DNA from 4 places in the Pseudoalteromonas sp. S554 genome. Region 3 is predicted to be linked to each of the others. Evidence: predicted binding sites of a transcription regulator. Region 3 holds the regulator's gene; each other region holds the start of a gene.
The links. Region 3 encodes ArgR, which controls arginine synthesis, uptake and breakdown. Its sites were predicted from a motif close to ANTGAATANNTATTCANT; they were not measured.
Positions count from the first base shown of each region.

Region 1 (4,027 bases), on a different contig from region 3:
CAATGGTTTACAAATAAGCCAGCAGTAGCTGAAAAAATCTCTGTTACTGTATTTAAAGTAACGGGTGAAACAAACACCGATGACTTATCACCTGCACCAGATGCATGGTCACGTCCTGATATCCCACTTCATGCTTTGGCAATGCTAAAAAATGAGCGTGATGGCATAAACCCAGATAAAGCAGGTGAAGTAGGTCCTATCGTTCAGCTTGAAGAACTAAAAACTAAAGGCTTACCACTTGCTTATGTAGGTGACGTTGTAGGTACTGGTTCTTCTCGTAAGTCTGCTACTAACTCTGTGCTTTGGTTTATGGGTGATGATATCCCATTTGTACCAAATAAACGTGTTGGTGGTGTATGTTTAGGTAACAAAATAGCACCTATCTTCTTTAACACAATGGAAGATTCTGGCGCATTACCAATCGAATTAAATGTTGACGAGTTCAACATGGGTGATCAAATTGATATTTACCCATACGAAGGTGTTGTTAAACGCCATGGTACTGATGATGTTATCTCTACTTTTGAACTTAAATCAGATGTAATCCTTGATGAAGTTCGTGCTGGTGGTCGTATTCCACTTATCATTGGTCGTGGTTTAACAGACAAAGCACGTACATCTTTAGGTTTAGGTGCTACTGATGTATTTAAAGTACCAGCAGTGACTGAAGAGTCAGACAAAGGCTTTACACTAGCGCAAAAAATGGTTGGTAAAGCATGTAACGTAGCCGGTATTCGCCCAGGCCAATACTGTGAGCCTAAAATGACTACTGTAGGTTCGCAAGATACTACTGGTCCTATGACACGTGATGAACTTAAAGACTTAGCATGTTTAGGTTTCTCTGCAGATTTAACAATGCAGTCATTCTGTCATACCTCTGCTTACCCTAAACCAATTGACGTAAACACGCACCATACGCTTCCTGATTTCATCATGAACCGTGGCGGTGTTTCACTTCGCCCTGGTGACGGTGTAATTCACTCGTGGTTAAACCGTATGTTATTACCAGATACCGTAGGTACTGGTGGTGATTCACATACTCGTTTCCCACTAGGTATTTCGTTCCCAGCGGGTTCTGGTGCAGTAGCATTCGCAGCAGCAACAGGTGTTATGCCACTTGATATGCCTGAGTCTATTTTGGTTCGCTTTAAAGGTGAAATGCAGCCAGGTATCACATTACGTGATCTTGTTCATGCAATCCCTTACTACGGTATCAAAGAAGGCTTATTAACGGTTGAGAAGAAAGGTAAAATCAACGAATTCTCTGGCCGTGTACTAGAAATTGAAGGTGTTGAGCACTTAACTGTTGAGCAAGCATTTGAACTATCTGATGCATCAGCAGAACGTTCAGCTGCAGGTTGTACTGTTAAGCTTTCTAAAGAGTCTATCTCTGAGTACCTTGAGTCTAACATTGTTATGCTTAAGTGGATGATCTCTGAAGGTTACGGCGATGTTCGTACAATCGAGCGTCGTATTACTGCAATGCAAGATTGGTTAGCTAACCCAGAACTTATGGAAGCTGACGCGGATGCAGAATACAAGCACGTACTTGAAATCGACCTAGCTGATATTAAAGAGCCGGTACTTTGTGCACCGAATGACCCAGATGATGCGCGTTTACTATCTGACGTTACAGGCGAGAAAATCGATGAAGTATTTATCGGTTCTTGTATGACTAATATTGGTCACTTCCGTGCCGCAGGTAAATTATTAGATGGCTTTACTGGTCGTATTCCAACACAGCTTTGGGTTGCTCCACCAACGAAGATGGATAAAGACCAACTTACAGACGAAGGTTACTACGGTATCTTTGGTCGTGTTGGTGCACGTATTGAAACTCCAGGGTGTTCACTGTGTATGGGTAACCAAGCACGCGTTGCAGATAAAGCAACAGTTGTTTCTACCTCAACACGTAACTTCCCTAACCGTTTAGGTACAGGCGCAAACGTATTCTTAGCATCAGCAGAACTTGCTGCAGTGGCGGCAATTTTAGGTAAATTACCTACTCCGGCTGAGTACCAGGAATATGCAGCGAAAATCAATGCAACGGCAGCAGATACTTACCGTTACTTGAACTTCCACCGTATGCCTCAGTACACTAAAAAAGCAGACAATGTAATTATTCAGCAAGCTGTTTAATTTATAGAGTTTGAATAAAAAACCCGCTTCGGCGGGTTTTTTATTGTTTAAATATAATTTAGATTATTCATGCTTTAATAGCCTTATACTGAATTAAAATTAAGTATTTTTCACATTTAAGTTGGATAATAAAGCAATAATTCCTCGCTACATGCATTAAAATCTCTTTTAATATTCTCATTATTTTAGGCGAGATTTCATGACTGCATTAAACAACCAGAATTTACTGCAACTTCGTTTTATTAACCAAGCAAATATTGATTTGGTTAAGCCTTCTTTTGATAACCTACCTGCAAATCCATATGCAGATGGCGAATTTCGTAAGCGTCGTTATTCAGTAATTAAATTTCAAGATGGTGAGCTAAAATTGCAAGCTGCCAAAGCATTTGTTCAAGACGATTCGATTAATACGTTTCAAGGTAACGTTGAACGTACTTACGAAAATTTAGAGCAAAGCCTACTTGAATCAGATGGCATGAAAAGTATTGTCAGTGAGTTTTGCCAGCTTACCGGTATTGATGAAGATCGCGATATTGAAATACATCAATTTAGAATGTTAGCCATTGATAGCGATACGCCAGCAGCGCCTGAAGGCGTGCATCAAGATGGTTTTGATCATGTATGTATATGCGGTGTTTCGCACGAAAACTTAGAAGGTGGCGAGTTACTTGTATACGAAAACAAACAAGCTGAGCCATGTTTCAAAATGGAAATTAAAGACGGCATGTTTGCGCTTATAAACGACCGTCAAGTGTGGCATAACGCCACACCAATGAACAAAGTTGATGCCAGCAAACCAGGTTACCTGGATTGCTTTGTACTTACGTCTTAAGGGATGAGCATGAATATAGCGCAATTACGTGAGCAGTTTCCGGCATTAATGCAAAGTGTTGATGGTAAATCGCCGATATTTTTAGACGGCCCTGGTGGCTCTCAAGTGCCGCAGTCAGTGCTTAATGCAATGTCTGCTTATTTAGGACACTACAATTCAAACCTAGGTGGTGCGTTTTTTTCAAGCGATAAAACTGTTGAGCTAATGGCAAATGCACGCCAAGCTGCAGCAGATTTACTTAATGCGCCAAGTGCTCAAAATATTGTGTTTGGCCCTAACATGACAAGCCTTACCTTTAGTTTTAGCCGAGCTATATCGCGCGATTGGCAAGCCGGTAATGAGATCATTGTTACTAACGCCGATCACTTCTCAAACGTGTCATCATGGCAGCAAGCCGCAGAAGATAAAGGCGTTAAGGTTAATACTGCCTTGATTAATGAAGCCGATTGCAGCCTAGATATGACGCAGTTTGAAAGCTTATTAAACAGCAAGACTAAGTTGGTGGCTGTTACCTATGCTTCAAATACTACAGGCTCAATTAACGATATTGAACGCATTATAGAGCTAGCTCATGCTGTGGGCGCTCTTGTGTATGTTGATGCGGTACATTATGCGCCGCACGAGCTTATTGATGTACAAGCCCTTGATTGCGACTTTTTAGCCTGCTCAGCGTATAAGTTTTTTGGCCCACACTTAGGGATGGTGTACGGTAAAAAAGAGCATCTTGAAGGTTTTACGCCTTACAAAGTAGAGCCCGCCAAAGATGTAGCGCCGGGACGTTGGGAAACAGGTACCCAAAGCTTTGAAGCAATGGCAGGCTTTATTGCCGCTGTTGATTACATTGCTGCAATTAGCGAGCTTGATGATGGCCATACACGCCGTGAAAAGCTAACAGCTGCGTTTGCTAAAACTAAACAGCACGAGATGGCGCTCAGTGAACACTTTTTAACGCGCTTAGTTAATTACCCTCGTATAAAGTTGTACGGTATTGATGACTTTGATCGATTAAACGAACGTACCCCTACGTTTGCTTTAACGTTTGAAGGTTTAGAGCCA
Region 1 covers NZ_PNDV01000040.1:63,456-67,482, forward strand. Annotated here, with positions in the region: gene acnB (bifunctional aconitate hydratase 2/2-methylisocitrate dehydratase) at 1-2,139, shown strand, start outside; gene CWB65_RS10685 (2OG-Fe dioxygenase family protein) at 2,339-2,971, shown strand; gene CWB65_RS10690 (cysteine desulfurase-like protein) at 2,981-4,027, shown strand, end outside.
Region 1: the regulator ArgR is predicted to act here: its motif matches at 2,260-2,277, upstream of CWB65_RS10685 (2OG-Fe dioxygenase family protein).

Region 2 (4,027 bases), on a different contig from region 3:
AGTTCACCTTCTAAGCGTTGTAATACGGATTGTTGTTGTTTTAATTCATTGGTAAGTTCAGGGCTATGAAGTACAGCAAGCTCGTCGCCTTTGGTAACTGTATCGCCAGCTTTTACGTGCAAGCTTACAAAGCCTCTCTCTGGGCTGTAGATATGTGGTGCATTGGCGGCAACAATTTTTCCACTTGCGGCTACATCGCGAATAAGCGTTTTAATTTCTACTTTTGCTATTTGCATCTTTTCTTGGCTAAATGATTTAGTTGCATCCGAGCCTGACATAACTCCATAAGTAGCAGCAATAACAAGTAACAACACAGCGATAATTAAAAGAAAACGTTTTTTATGGTTTGCGGGTGTTTTAACTTGTATGTCTTGAGCACTGGTATCTTTAATCATTATTCAACCTTAACTAAATGAATTTATATTTTTTTCAAACATGACATAAAGTAGTGCTGCAAAAATAGCGGCTAGTGGCGAGAGTAAAAATAAGCTTAAAGTGAACATAATTCTTCCAAATAATAATTACTAAATTACACTATACGATTAGCATGCCAAAATTTAACCTATTGATATTATTATACTTAATAATTTATTTATTAAAGTAATATGTCCGTGGACACTTTATGTGTCCGCTCCGGACACATACAAAGCAATATATAAAGAGTAAATACAGCGTTGCGGGTACAAGAAAACCAATAACGTCGCAACTTCAGTGAATTCAAAAGTGTAAGTGTATTTTAAAGCTAAGCTACTCAGGCGATTAAATAGCGGGGTGACATTTAAACTTTGACTGGTTTTATTTTTCTATTTACGAATAATTAATCAAAGTAATGAGTGGTTAAATTATAGCTTTTAAGCTGAATGAAGAATAAGGAACATAATTCTACCTTTATTTATCCCTTTTATAATTTGTTAATGAAAAGGGGTAATATTATTTGCATAATCCCAACATTTTACGAATCTCTTCAATTGAATATTTATTCACTAATATCTAAGCTTACGTTTACGTAAACTGCTTTTTAAGTTGGAGGTGTTTTTACAAAATGTTAAACTTGACACCAGTGTCATGAAAAAATAACGGTGAAAATACCGCTAAATGTTAATAAAAATGATAAAAAAGAAATCTTGCTATGAAGTGAGAAATATTCAAGAATGTGAATATGTATTCAAATTACTGTTGACTCTATTTGATATAGAGGCTAGTTTTGACCGGCTGTTAGCAAATCGTCGAGCAGTTCATTAACGCTAACAGTGAAGCAAGGGGAGGGGTCTATGTTATACGACTCGAAATTAGAGAAAGAAAATTGTGGCTTTGGCTTAATTGCCCAAGTTAATGGTCAGGCTAGTCACCGGCTTATTCGTACTGCTATTACTGGGTTGGATCGTATGCAACACCGGGGCGGTATTTCTGCTGATGGTAAAACAGGCGATGGCTGTGGTTTGCTTTTGCAAAAACCAGATAGTTTTTTCCGTGCTATTGCAAGTGAGCATAATTGGCACCTTGGTAAAAACTATGCAGTAGGCATGATCTTTTTAAATTCAGATCCTGTTTTAGCACAAGCTGCAAAGGAAATTCTGAGCGAAGAATTAGAAAAAGAAACGCTAAATATTTTAGGCTGGCGCGAAGTGCCTACCGACCCATCAATGCTAGGTCCAATTGCTGTGCAGCAATTACCGGGCTTTGAGCAAATTTTTGTAAGCGCACCTGAAGGTTGGCGTTCAAAAGATTTAGAACGTCGCTTATACGTAGCGCGCCGTCGTGCTGAAAAACGTTTAGCAGACGATGAATCATTTTACATTGCAAGTTTATCTGGATTAGTGACTATCTATAAAGGCCTTATGATGCCTGCAGATTTACCTAATTTTTATTTAGACTTAGCTGACATTCGTATGACCAGCGCAATTTGTGTTTTTCATCAGCGCTTTTCAACAAACACACAGCCTCGTTGGCCACTTGCTCAACCTTTCCGCTATTTAGCGCACAATGGTGAAATTAACACCATTGAGGGTAACCGTCAGTGGGCTCGTGCTCGCTCGTATAAATTTTCGTCTCCACTTATTCCAGATTTACAAAGCGCAGCGCCGTTTGTTAATGAAACAGGCTCAGATTCGTCAAGCCTTGATAACATGCTAGAACTATTTTTAGCCGGTGGCATGGATTTATTCCGTGCTATGCGCATGCTGGTGCCGCCTGCATGGCAAAAAAACCGCGCTATGGATGACGATTTACGTGCATTTTATGACTTTAACTCCATGCACATGGAGCCATGGGACGGTCCTGCGGGGATTGTTATGTCAGATGGCCGTTTTGCAGCCTGTAACTTAGACCGAAATGGTCTTCGTCCTGCGCGTTATGTAATCACACAAGATGGTTTTATAACCCTTGCTTCTGAAGTCGGTATTTGGGATTACACCGCCGATGAAGTGGTTGAAAAAGGCCGAGTGGGCCCGGGTGAGCTTTTAGTAATTGATACCAAATTGGGGAAAATTTGGCATTCAGATGAAATAGATCAAGATTTAAAATCTCGCCATCCTTATAAGTCGTGGCTTGAAGAAAATGTTAAGCGCTTGACTCCTTTTGAAGAATTAAAAGAGCAAGATGCAGGCAATCGTTCATTTGACGATGAAACGTTAGCTAAATATCAAAAAATGTTTGGTTATACCAATGAAGAGTTGGATAGCGTTATTCGTGTAATGGGTGAAAACGGGCAAGAAGCAACAGGCTCAATGGGTGATGACACTCCGTTTGCTGTGTTAAGCGAAGGGCATCGTTCACTATACGATTATTTCCGTCAAAAGTTTGCACAAGTCACTAACCCGCCAATTGATCCTCTTCGCGAAAACCATGTTATGTCTTTGGCTACGTGTATTGGTAGCGAACAAAATGTGTTTAACGAAACAACAGGGCACGCTAAGCGCTTACAGTTCGATACACCTATTTTAATGTATGCAGACATGCAGCAGCTACTAAATGCAGATGAAGCGCATTACAGCTATTGTAAAATTGATATTACTTACACTGTTGAAGAAGGCTTAGAAAACGCAGTTAAACGCATTTGCGATAAAGCAAAAGAGAAAGCAGCTGCTGGCTCTATCATGCTTATTTTAACTGACCGTAATTTTGACGATGTAAACCTACCTATCCCTGCGGCTATGGCTGTAGGTGCAGTGCAAAAGTGTTTGGTTGATAACAATTTACGTTGTGAATCAAACATTATTATCGAAACGGGTAGCGTAAGAGACCCTCATCAATTTGCAGTGTTACTTGGTTTTGGCGCAACAGCTATTTACCCATACCTAGCGTATGAATCGTTAGTCGCGATGAGCGACAGTAAAATCATCGATAAATCTTATTGCGAGGTAACCCTTGCTTATCGTAAAGCAGTAAACAAAGGCTTATACAAAATAATGTCGAAAATGGGCATTAGTACAGTCGCTTCTTACCGTTGCTCAATGTTATTTGAGGCGGTGGGTTTATCAGATGCTGTTGTTGATATGTGTTTTAAAGGTGTGGCTAGCCGCATTAAAGGCGCATGTTTTACAGACTTTGATGACGATCAACAAAGCTTACACAAGCTTGCTTTAAGTAAACGTAAGTTACTTAGCCATGGCGGTTTGTTTAAATACGTACATGGTGGTGAATACCATGCATACAACCCAGATGTGATCCAAACACTGCAGGTAGCAGTTCGCTCTGGTGAATACAGAGATTACAACGAGTATGCAAAGCTTGTTAATAATCGCCCTATTTCAACATTACGCGATATGCTGGCACTTAAATTACCAGAAAATGGAATTAGTATTGATGATGTAGAGCCTGCAGAAGCGCTTTACAAACGTTTTGACTCAGCTGCAATGAGTATTGGTGCTTTATCGCCAGAGGCTCATGAAGCACTCGCAATTGCGATGAACCGCCTAGGTGGTTGTTCAAATTCAGGTGAAGGTGGTGAAGATAAACTTCGTTACGGCACAGAGAAAAACTCACGTATTAAGCAAGTAGCTTCAGGTCGATTTGGTGTTACACCGCA
Region 2 covers NZ_PNDV01000019.1:39,340-43,366, reverse strand. Annotated here, with positions in the region: gene CWB65_RS05020 (efflux RND transporter periplasmic adaptor subunit) at 1-395, opposite strand, end outside; gene gltB (glutamate synthase large subunit) at 1,272-4,027, shown strand, end outside.
Region 2: the regulator ArgR is predicted to act here: its motif matches at 1,153-1,170, upstream of gltB (glutamate synthase large subunit).

Region 3 (4,027 bases):
CAAGCTGGTAAGTGATGAGTCAACATTTATTGCACCAGAGCACCGAAATATAGGTATGATGTTTCAAGATTACGCGTTGTTTCCTCATCTAAGCGTAGCAAATAACATTGCATTTGGGTTAGGTAAAATGAGCCAATCCGAAAAACAACAGCGTGTGGATGAAATGCTTCAGTTAGTGCATTTGTCTGGTTGCGCAGATAGATTTCCTCACCAGCTTTCTGGTGGGCAGCAGCAACGCGTTGCGATTGCCCGTGCGTTGGCTTATAAACCAAGTTTACTACTTCTTGATGAGCCGTTTTCAAATATAGATACCCAAGTTCGTTTTGAATTAATTGCAGATATTCGCCGTATTATTAAGGCGCAACAAGTATCAGCGGTATTTGTTACCCATTCAAAAGAAGAGGCTTTTGCTTTTTCTGATACGCTTGCCATTATGGATCGCGGTAGTATTGCCCAACAAGGCACGCCAGAGCAGCTTTTTGCTGCTCCTAGGTCAAAGGTGGTTGCAGAGTTTCTAGGTCAAGGCATATACTTATCCGCAGAAGCATTAACGGCTACTGAATATAAAACACCTTTTGGCACCGTTGAGTCAGATATGCAAACGAGCTGCTATCCATGTAGTGGTGAGTTATATGTGCGACCTCACCAAATTGAACTTGTGCAAGAGTGTCAAAGTGACAAACTCAGTAAACGGGCTACAATATTAAGTCGTCGCTTTATTGGCTCTGCGTATGTTTATAAAGTTGTTATAGCCGAACAAACGCTTGAAGTTGAAGCGCAATATGGCCAATCATTTGAAATCAATGAGCAGGTTATAATAAAAATAAAACCCCACACAGTGAATTTTTTTGAATCATAATTAATGTCATTCACTGTGTTTATATCTGTAAAACTGAGGAATAACAATGGCGCAAGCGCAATCTGGGATTTGTGCTGAAGCAAACCTGCATGGTTTGCATTTATTTTTTAATGTGTTTGATGGTCAAGACGAATCATTGCGCGCTAAATTAAAACAAGTAAGCGCAATCGAAGAAGAGTTTAATGATCAGTTTTCAGAGTCGATGTTGTCGTGCGTTGTTGCCATTGGCGCCCAATATTGGCCTCATATTCTTCCTGAGTATATTCCTAGTGAGTTGCAAAGCTTTCCTAATATAAATCATCCAGATCACCAAATGAGTGTTCAGCCGTGCGACTTGTTTGTGCAGGTGCGTTCAGACAGAGAAGACGTAAACCACTTATTTGCATTGCAAGTTTTAAAGCTTTTTGCACCTGATGTAGAGCTGGTGGAGCAAATACGTAACTTTCGTTTTTTAGATGGCCGAGATTTTAATGGTTTTATTTATGGTGGTGATATGCCACATGGAAGAAAAAAGCGTTCAACTGCTTTAATTAATAAACCTGGTTGTTTTGAAGATCAGGGAAGTTATATTCATGTTCAGCGCTATAAACACGACTTAACTGTTTGGCAGCACTTATCGCTCAGTGAGCAAGAGCAAATTATGGGCCGTACACGACTTGATAATACGCTTATAACCCCAGCATTAAATACCAGTCATGCCACGCGTAGTGAGTTAAAAGATGAAGAGGGGCAACCCCTTTTGTTGAATCAAAGCATGCCTTATGGCGATGTTTATGAGCAAGGTATGTTATGCATAAGCTGCGCAAGTACTGGTACTGCATTTGAGGCTGTATTAAATAGCCGTTTAGGAGAGGGGGAGTGTTACGATCATTGGCTTGATTTTACTCAAGCCGATATGGGGTCAGCTTTTTTTGCCCCCTCAGTTGGGTTTTTAAAGCAAATTTAAACCGTATCAAACAAAATACGTACACGTTCAAGTGTGACATCTATTTCAGAAATTTTTGCTGGAGCAATAAATATAGTATCGTCTCCGGCAATAGTACCTAATACACCATCGGCCTTTCCTAACGAGTCAAGTAAGCGGGCAATAAGCTGCGCAGCGCCTGGGCTGGTGCGAATAATGATCATCATTTCATTATGCATAATATCAATGACTAACTGGCGTAATGGGCTTTTAGCTGTCGGCACTCCCATTTCAGCGGGTAGGCAGTAAACCATTTCTTGTTTAGCGTTGCGGGTTCGCACAGCACCAAACTTACTTAACATGCGTGACACTTTACTCTGGCTTATATTGTCAAAGCCTTGCTCTTTAAGCGCATCAACTATCTCGCCCTGAGAGCCAAAGTTTTCTTCTTTTAAAAGTGATTTAAACGCTTTTACCAATGCTTCTTGTTTATCTTGAGGTTGCATAGTCTTTATTCATTATTGTTATTTATGCTGTAAATACTACACAAAAATGAATAATTATGCAGCAGTTGTTTAGTCAACTTGACAGTTTGATGCGATAAACCACCAAAGTTTACAACTATGGTCGAAAATATCGCAAAATAGGCCCGATAAATTTGTTTTTAGGCGCTAATTTCATTATCTTAAGGGCCACAAGTATTTCCTACCTCAAATGACGGAGAATTCCAATGAAAGTTGCTGTATTAGGTGCTGCAGGCGGTATCGGTCAAGCATTGTCTTTACTATTAAAAACAGGCTTACCAGCTGGTTCTGAATTATCACTTTACGATGTTGCACCAGTTGTACCAGGTGTTGCTGTTGACCTATCACACATCCCAACTGATGTTAAAGTAGCAGGTTTTGGCGCAGACGATTTAAACAAAGCGCTTGACGGTGCTGATATTGTTTTAATCCCAGCGGGTATGCCACGTAAACCAGGTATGGATCGTGCAGATTTATTTAACGTAAATGCCGGTATCATTAAAACACTAGCTGAAGGCATTGTAGCTAGTTGTCCTAAAGCACTTGTGGGTATCATTACGAACCCAGTAAACGGCACAGTACCGATTGTTGCTGAAGTGTTCAAAAAAGCAGGCACATACGATGCAAGCCGTGTATTTGGTATTACTACGCTTGACGTGATTCGTTCAGAAGCATTTGTTGCTGAACTTAAAGGCGTAGACGTTGCTACAGTTAAAGTACCAGTAATTGGTGGTCACTCTGGCACAACTATTCTTCCTCTACTTTCTCAAGTGGAAGGCGTAACTTTCACTGAAGACGAAGTTGCAGCACTTACTCCACGTATCCAAAATGCAGGTACTGAAGTAGTAAACGCTAAAGCAGGTGGTGGTTCAGCTACATTATCAATGGGTGCTGCTGCAGCACGTTTTTGTATGTCTTTAGTTAAAGGCCTACAAGGTGAAGATGTTGTAGATTACGCATACGTTGCTGTTGAAGATGGGGATGCAGAGTATTTTGCACACCCAGTACGTTTAGGTAAAAACGGCGTTGAAGAAATTCTTTCTTACGGCGAGCTAAGCGCGTTTGAAGAAAAAGCGAAGAACGATATGCTTGAAACACTGAAAAAAGACATCAAAGAAGGTGTTGATTTCATGGCGTAATAGCCAGAATGAGCATTAAAAAAGCCTGCATTTGCAGGCTTTTTTGTTGCTCGAATGTTATTTACTCTTAATGTTGAATAAGAGGCTCGTTAAGGCTAGTGATCACGGTCAACGGCTATACGGGCTAAGCTTACCAATGCGTGCTTGTATTCAGATTCTGGTAGAAAATCTAAGCAAGCAATTGCTTTATCGGCTTCAAGCTCTGCTTTTTGCATTGTAAACTCAAGCGCATTGGTTTGTTTTAACGTAGATAAAATCTCTTCTAAATGTTCCATACCATTACTGTGCTCAATGGCATCACGAATTAACTGTGTTTGATGCGCATTACCGTGTTGCATTGCATATATAAGTGGTAGGGTAGGCTTACCTTCGGCTAGATCATCGCCTATATTTTTACCTAGCTGGTCTGCATCGGCGTTATAATCAAGCACATCGTCAACAAGTTGAAATGCCGTACCTAAGTGCATACCGTATAAGTTTAATGCATTGAGCGTGGCTTCATCATTGTTGGTAATAATAGCAGCAAGCCCGGTAGCAGCTTCAAACAGCTTAGCCGTTTTGGAGTAAATAACTTGCATGTAGCTGGCTTCGGTTGTGTCTG
Region 3 covers NZ_PNDV01000005.1:37,331-41,357, forward strand. Annotated here, with positions in the region: gene CWB65_RS02605 (ABC transporter ATP-binding protein) at 1-859, shown strand, start outside; gene CWB65_RS02610 (Dyp-type peroxidase) at 906-1,805, shown strand; gene argR (transcriptional regulator ArgR) at 1,802-2,269, opposite strand; gene mdh (malate dehydrogenase) at 2,494-3,426, shown strand; gene ispB (octaprenyl diphosphate synthase) at 3,522-4,027, opposite strand, start outside.

Region 4 (4,027 bases), on a different contig from region 3:
TCACCAAGCATTGAGTTTAGTTGTTCATGCAGAACAGTCTGCCATTAATAACGCTTGGTTAAATGGTGCTAAAAAAATTCTTAAAATTGCTATAAGCGACGCTCCGTGTGGCTACTGTCGCCAATTTATGAATGAATTAGCCGATGCGAAAGAGTTTGATATTTTACTTCCAAGTCAACATTTTAAATTGGCAGAGCTATTACCTCACTCGTTTGGACCAACCGATTTGGGTAACGAATTTAGCTTGTTTAACCCAAAGCCTCAGCTTGCGGTTTTTGATGACGAACAGATCGAAGAGGCTTTTGCTGGCTTTGCGTTAAATGCGTATGTACCGTACAGCCAAAATTTTAGTGCGGTCAAGGTAAGTACATTTAATAATGGGGATTTTTACGGCAGTTATGCAGAAAACGCAGCCTATAGCCCAAGTTTATCGCCTCTGCAAAGCGCGTTGAGTCAGTTCTTTTTAGCTGGCCTTAGTTTTGATAAAAAGACGGTGAAAGGCATCACACTTTTAGAAACTAAAGGGCACGAAAATCAAGCGGGTGTTTCGAAGGCGGTACTATCGGGATTTACTGATTTGCCAGAGCTAAAAGTAATTAGTGCAGCGCTTAAGTAGAGTCAAAAAAGCACAGCTAATAAGCTGTGCTTTCTCATATTAATTTTACTTATAAAGTAAAATTAACCTAGTAGCACCTTGGCGGCTTCTAATACAACTGCCACTGATTTTCTTTCTATTTCACCGTGGTCAACGTTAGGAATTTCTTGACGAGTACGGTTAACTAATACACCGGCAACACAGGCTGCTTGTAAGCCAAGGGCTGCACACATAGTGAATAATGTGGCCGACTCCATTTCGTAGTTCATTACGCCCAGCTTTTGCCATTCTTCACAACTACCTTGAAATGCTTTTGGCACATAACCAGAATGAGTATCGTAGCGCTCTTGGCCCGGGTAAAATGTATCGCTAGATGCAGTAATACCAATATGAAAGTCAATGTTTAAATTTTTACAAGCTTCAACCATGGCTTGTGTTGCATAAAAATCAGACACAGCAGGGTAGCTTAGTGGTGCAAAGTGTTGGCTTGCACCGTCTAAACGTACCGACGCTTGGCTAATTAAAATTTCACCTTCATTAATGTGCGGCTGAATAGCACCCGTAGTACCAATACGTAAAAATTGACGCACGCCCAATTGAGCAAGTTCCTCTACTGCAATAGATGTAGATGGACCGCCAATACCGGTTGAGCATATAACAACAGAGTGGCCATTAAGTTGACCTAGATAAACATGAAACTCACGTGTTTGAGCAAGGCAGGTTGGGTTGTCTAGGAATTGAGAAATACGTGCAGCGCGATCTGGGTCACCGGGCACAATCGCAAGTTTTGCACCTTGTAGATCGTCAATACATAGTCCTAAGTGAAATACCTTTTCCATATCTAAGCCTTTTTAAAATAATTTTTATCAATCTAGCATAATTGCTAGAAACCTTTCTTAAGTACAGGACGTATGTCCGTATTAATATAATTGAATGCTTGTTTAAGCCAGTAAAATAGGGCTTTAGCGTATTTTATTCATCAACTATGAATATTCAAGCACACTCATGGATTGCTGGTTTACTTGTGCGGTTGACTTGTGTGCGCAAGCATTATAAGTATCACTCAACTAAGTGGTTAGTCATAAATGATAATTGCCTGCATTAATTAAAAGTTTTTAAATATCAGTTGCTTATATTTTTATTTTAAGTTGGTTTTGAAAGGGTTTTTAATGATACAGACATAGAAAATTTTTAATTTTTTAATTATTTAAAGTTTAGGCCTGTTTAATCGTTTTGCATAAATAATCACTAAAATACGCACTGAACAATTCATAAGGATTTATTATGAGTCAAGAAATTCAAGCATTTAATAGTAAAGTAGAGCACTGCTTATGTGCTCCTGGCGATGGTGTTTTTACCGTTAATACTGCAAAAGAGCGAAAAGCGGCACTTCGAAATAAACTGTATGGTCAAACCGAAAATGTAGATACGCTCTGGCGCGAATCGTTAAATGAGTTGCCTCACTCTCCCCATAAAGCGGTAATGCTTGGAATTAGTTCTGATTGTGGTGGCGGTATTTTACGTGGTGCCAATTGGGGGCCTTTGTTTGTTCGCTCAGCATTAATTGATCAGCACCCTGAATGTCATTCGTTCGACTTAGGCGATGTGCGTGTTATTCCACATTTGTTACATGACAAGTACCTAAACGACACAACCATCTCTAATTGCCAAAAAGCGCTATACGGAAATGAAAATAACGACTACTACGTAAGTCCGTTATCAATTACTGAAGATGTGTGCGACAGCTTTTATGCCACGTTTAAAGATAAAGGTATTTTTGGTATTGGTGGCGACCACTCTATTAGTTATCCATTAACCAAAGCGTATTTAAAAGCAAAACGCGAGCAAGGGAAGCGTACGGCTATTATTCACTTTGATGCGCACACCGATTTGCTTGTGGAGCGCTTGGGTATAGATTTATGTTTTGGCTCTTGGTGTACACATATTTTAGAGTTTTTACCTGCACCCCATCACTTAATACAATTTGGTATACGTTCAAGTGGAAAACCAAAATCACACTGGGAAAACACATTTGGGGTTAAACAACATTGGGCGCATGAAATTATTGAACGCGGTGCAGCCGCTGTTGCTGCAGAGACTATCGCGCAACTAAAAGCGGATAATGTTGATGAAGTGTATGTAAGTTTTGATATTGACGCACTCGATGCCGAGTTTGCTTCTGCAACCGGTACACCGGAAGATAACGGTTTAACACCAAAGCACGCGCTAGACATTTTATCAGCCATTGGCGATGAATTTCCAATTACGGGCGCTGATATGATGGAAATAGCACCATTTACCGACAGTTCACTTGTGGGCCAAGCAAGTTCTGAGACAACATTAAAAGAAGGCGCAAAAATTTCAGCGTTTTTAATTAATGCGATGAATAAATAAGTGCTTCAAAACTAATACTATTGACTTAATCTTATTTTATTAAATACTCAAAACTAGCAGTCTACAAAGCCTCAACTATATTTATTGAATAATTGCACTAATTTAGTTGAGGTTTATACCCAATGAAGGGATTCGTTTTTTTACTTTGTTTTTTATACCCTATTGCGCATGCTAACGAAATTAATATAGTTACGGAAGTTTTCCCTGACTTTCAATATCTCGATGCAAACAACCAATTGGCAGGTCGCTCTGTAGAAAAGGTAAAAAACGCCCTTGATGCTGCTGGTATTAGTTACACTATGTCGGCTAACAATTGGAGTGTGTCTTATAACGCAGCCCTTCGAGATAAAAACACATGTATTTTCTCAATTGTTCGTTTGCCACCAAGAGAAAATAACTTTGTGTGGATAGCTGAACTTGAAGAGTTTGAGTCAGCGATTTATGGGCTGAAATCTCGAGGCATAAAGTTAAAGACTTTACATGATGCCAAACGCTATAAAATAGCAGTATTAAGAGATAACTTTAGCCATCATTATTTACTTGAACGCGGTTTTAACGAAAGCCGGCATCTGTTGCTGATTGATAACTTAGATAAAATAGATAAGTTAATTAGTGCACGCCGTGACATTCTTGATTTTGTCATTCTGAGTAAAAAACAATTTAATTACCGTCTCAAAACATCACCAAAGTTAAATTTACTCGAGCCAGTGCTAGATTTAAATACGGCTCAATCTCCATTATACTTTGCATGTAACATAAATATGGATGAGTCGTTAATTACACAGTTACAGCTTGCATTTAGACAAACCTCCTCTCTTAATTAGTGGCTAAAAATCATTTAACTAACTGAATAATAAAAACTTAAACATAAAGTAAAAATATCAATTGCTGCGCTTAAAAAAGCGACTATAATCAGCTGCTTTTTATATAAAAAGCGCTAACTTTTTGGAGCGTTAAATGGGTGATTTAATCGGGATTAGTCTTTTGATCTTGATCAGTGCGTTGTTTGCTATGTCGGAAATAGCAATTGCAGCGTCA
Region 4 covers NZ_PNDV01000001.1:187,726-191,752, forward strand. Annotated here, with positions in the region: gene cdd (cytidine deaminase) at 1-616, shown strand, start outside; gene udp (uridine phosphorylase) at 679-1,434, opposite strand; gene CWB65_RS00845 (arginase family protein) at 1,880-2,989, shown strand; gene CWB65_RS00850 (transporter substrate-binding domain-containing protein) at 3,112-3,813, shown strand; gene paeA (polyamine export protein PaeA) at 3,947-4,027, shown strand, end outside.
Region 4: the regulator ArgR is predicted to act here: its motif matches at 1,828-1,845, upstream of CWB65_RS00845 (arginase family protein).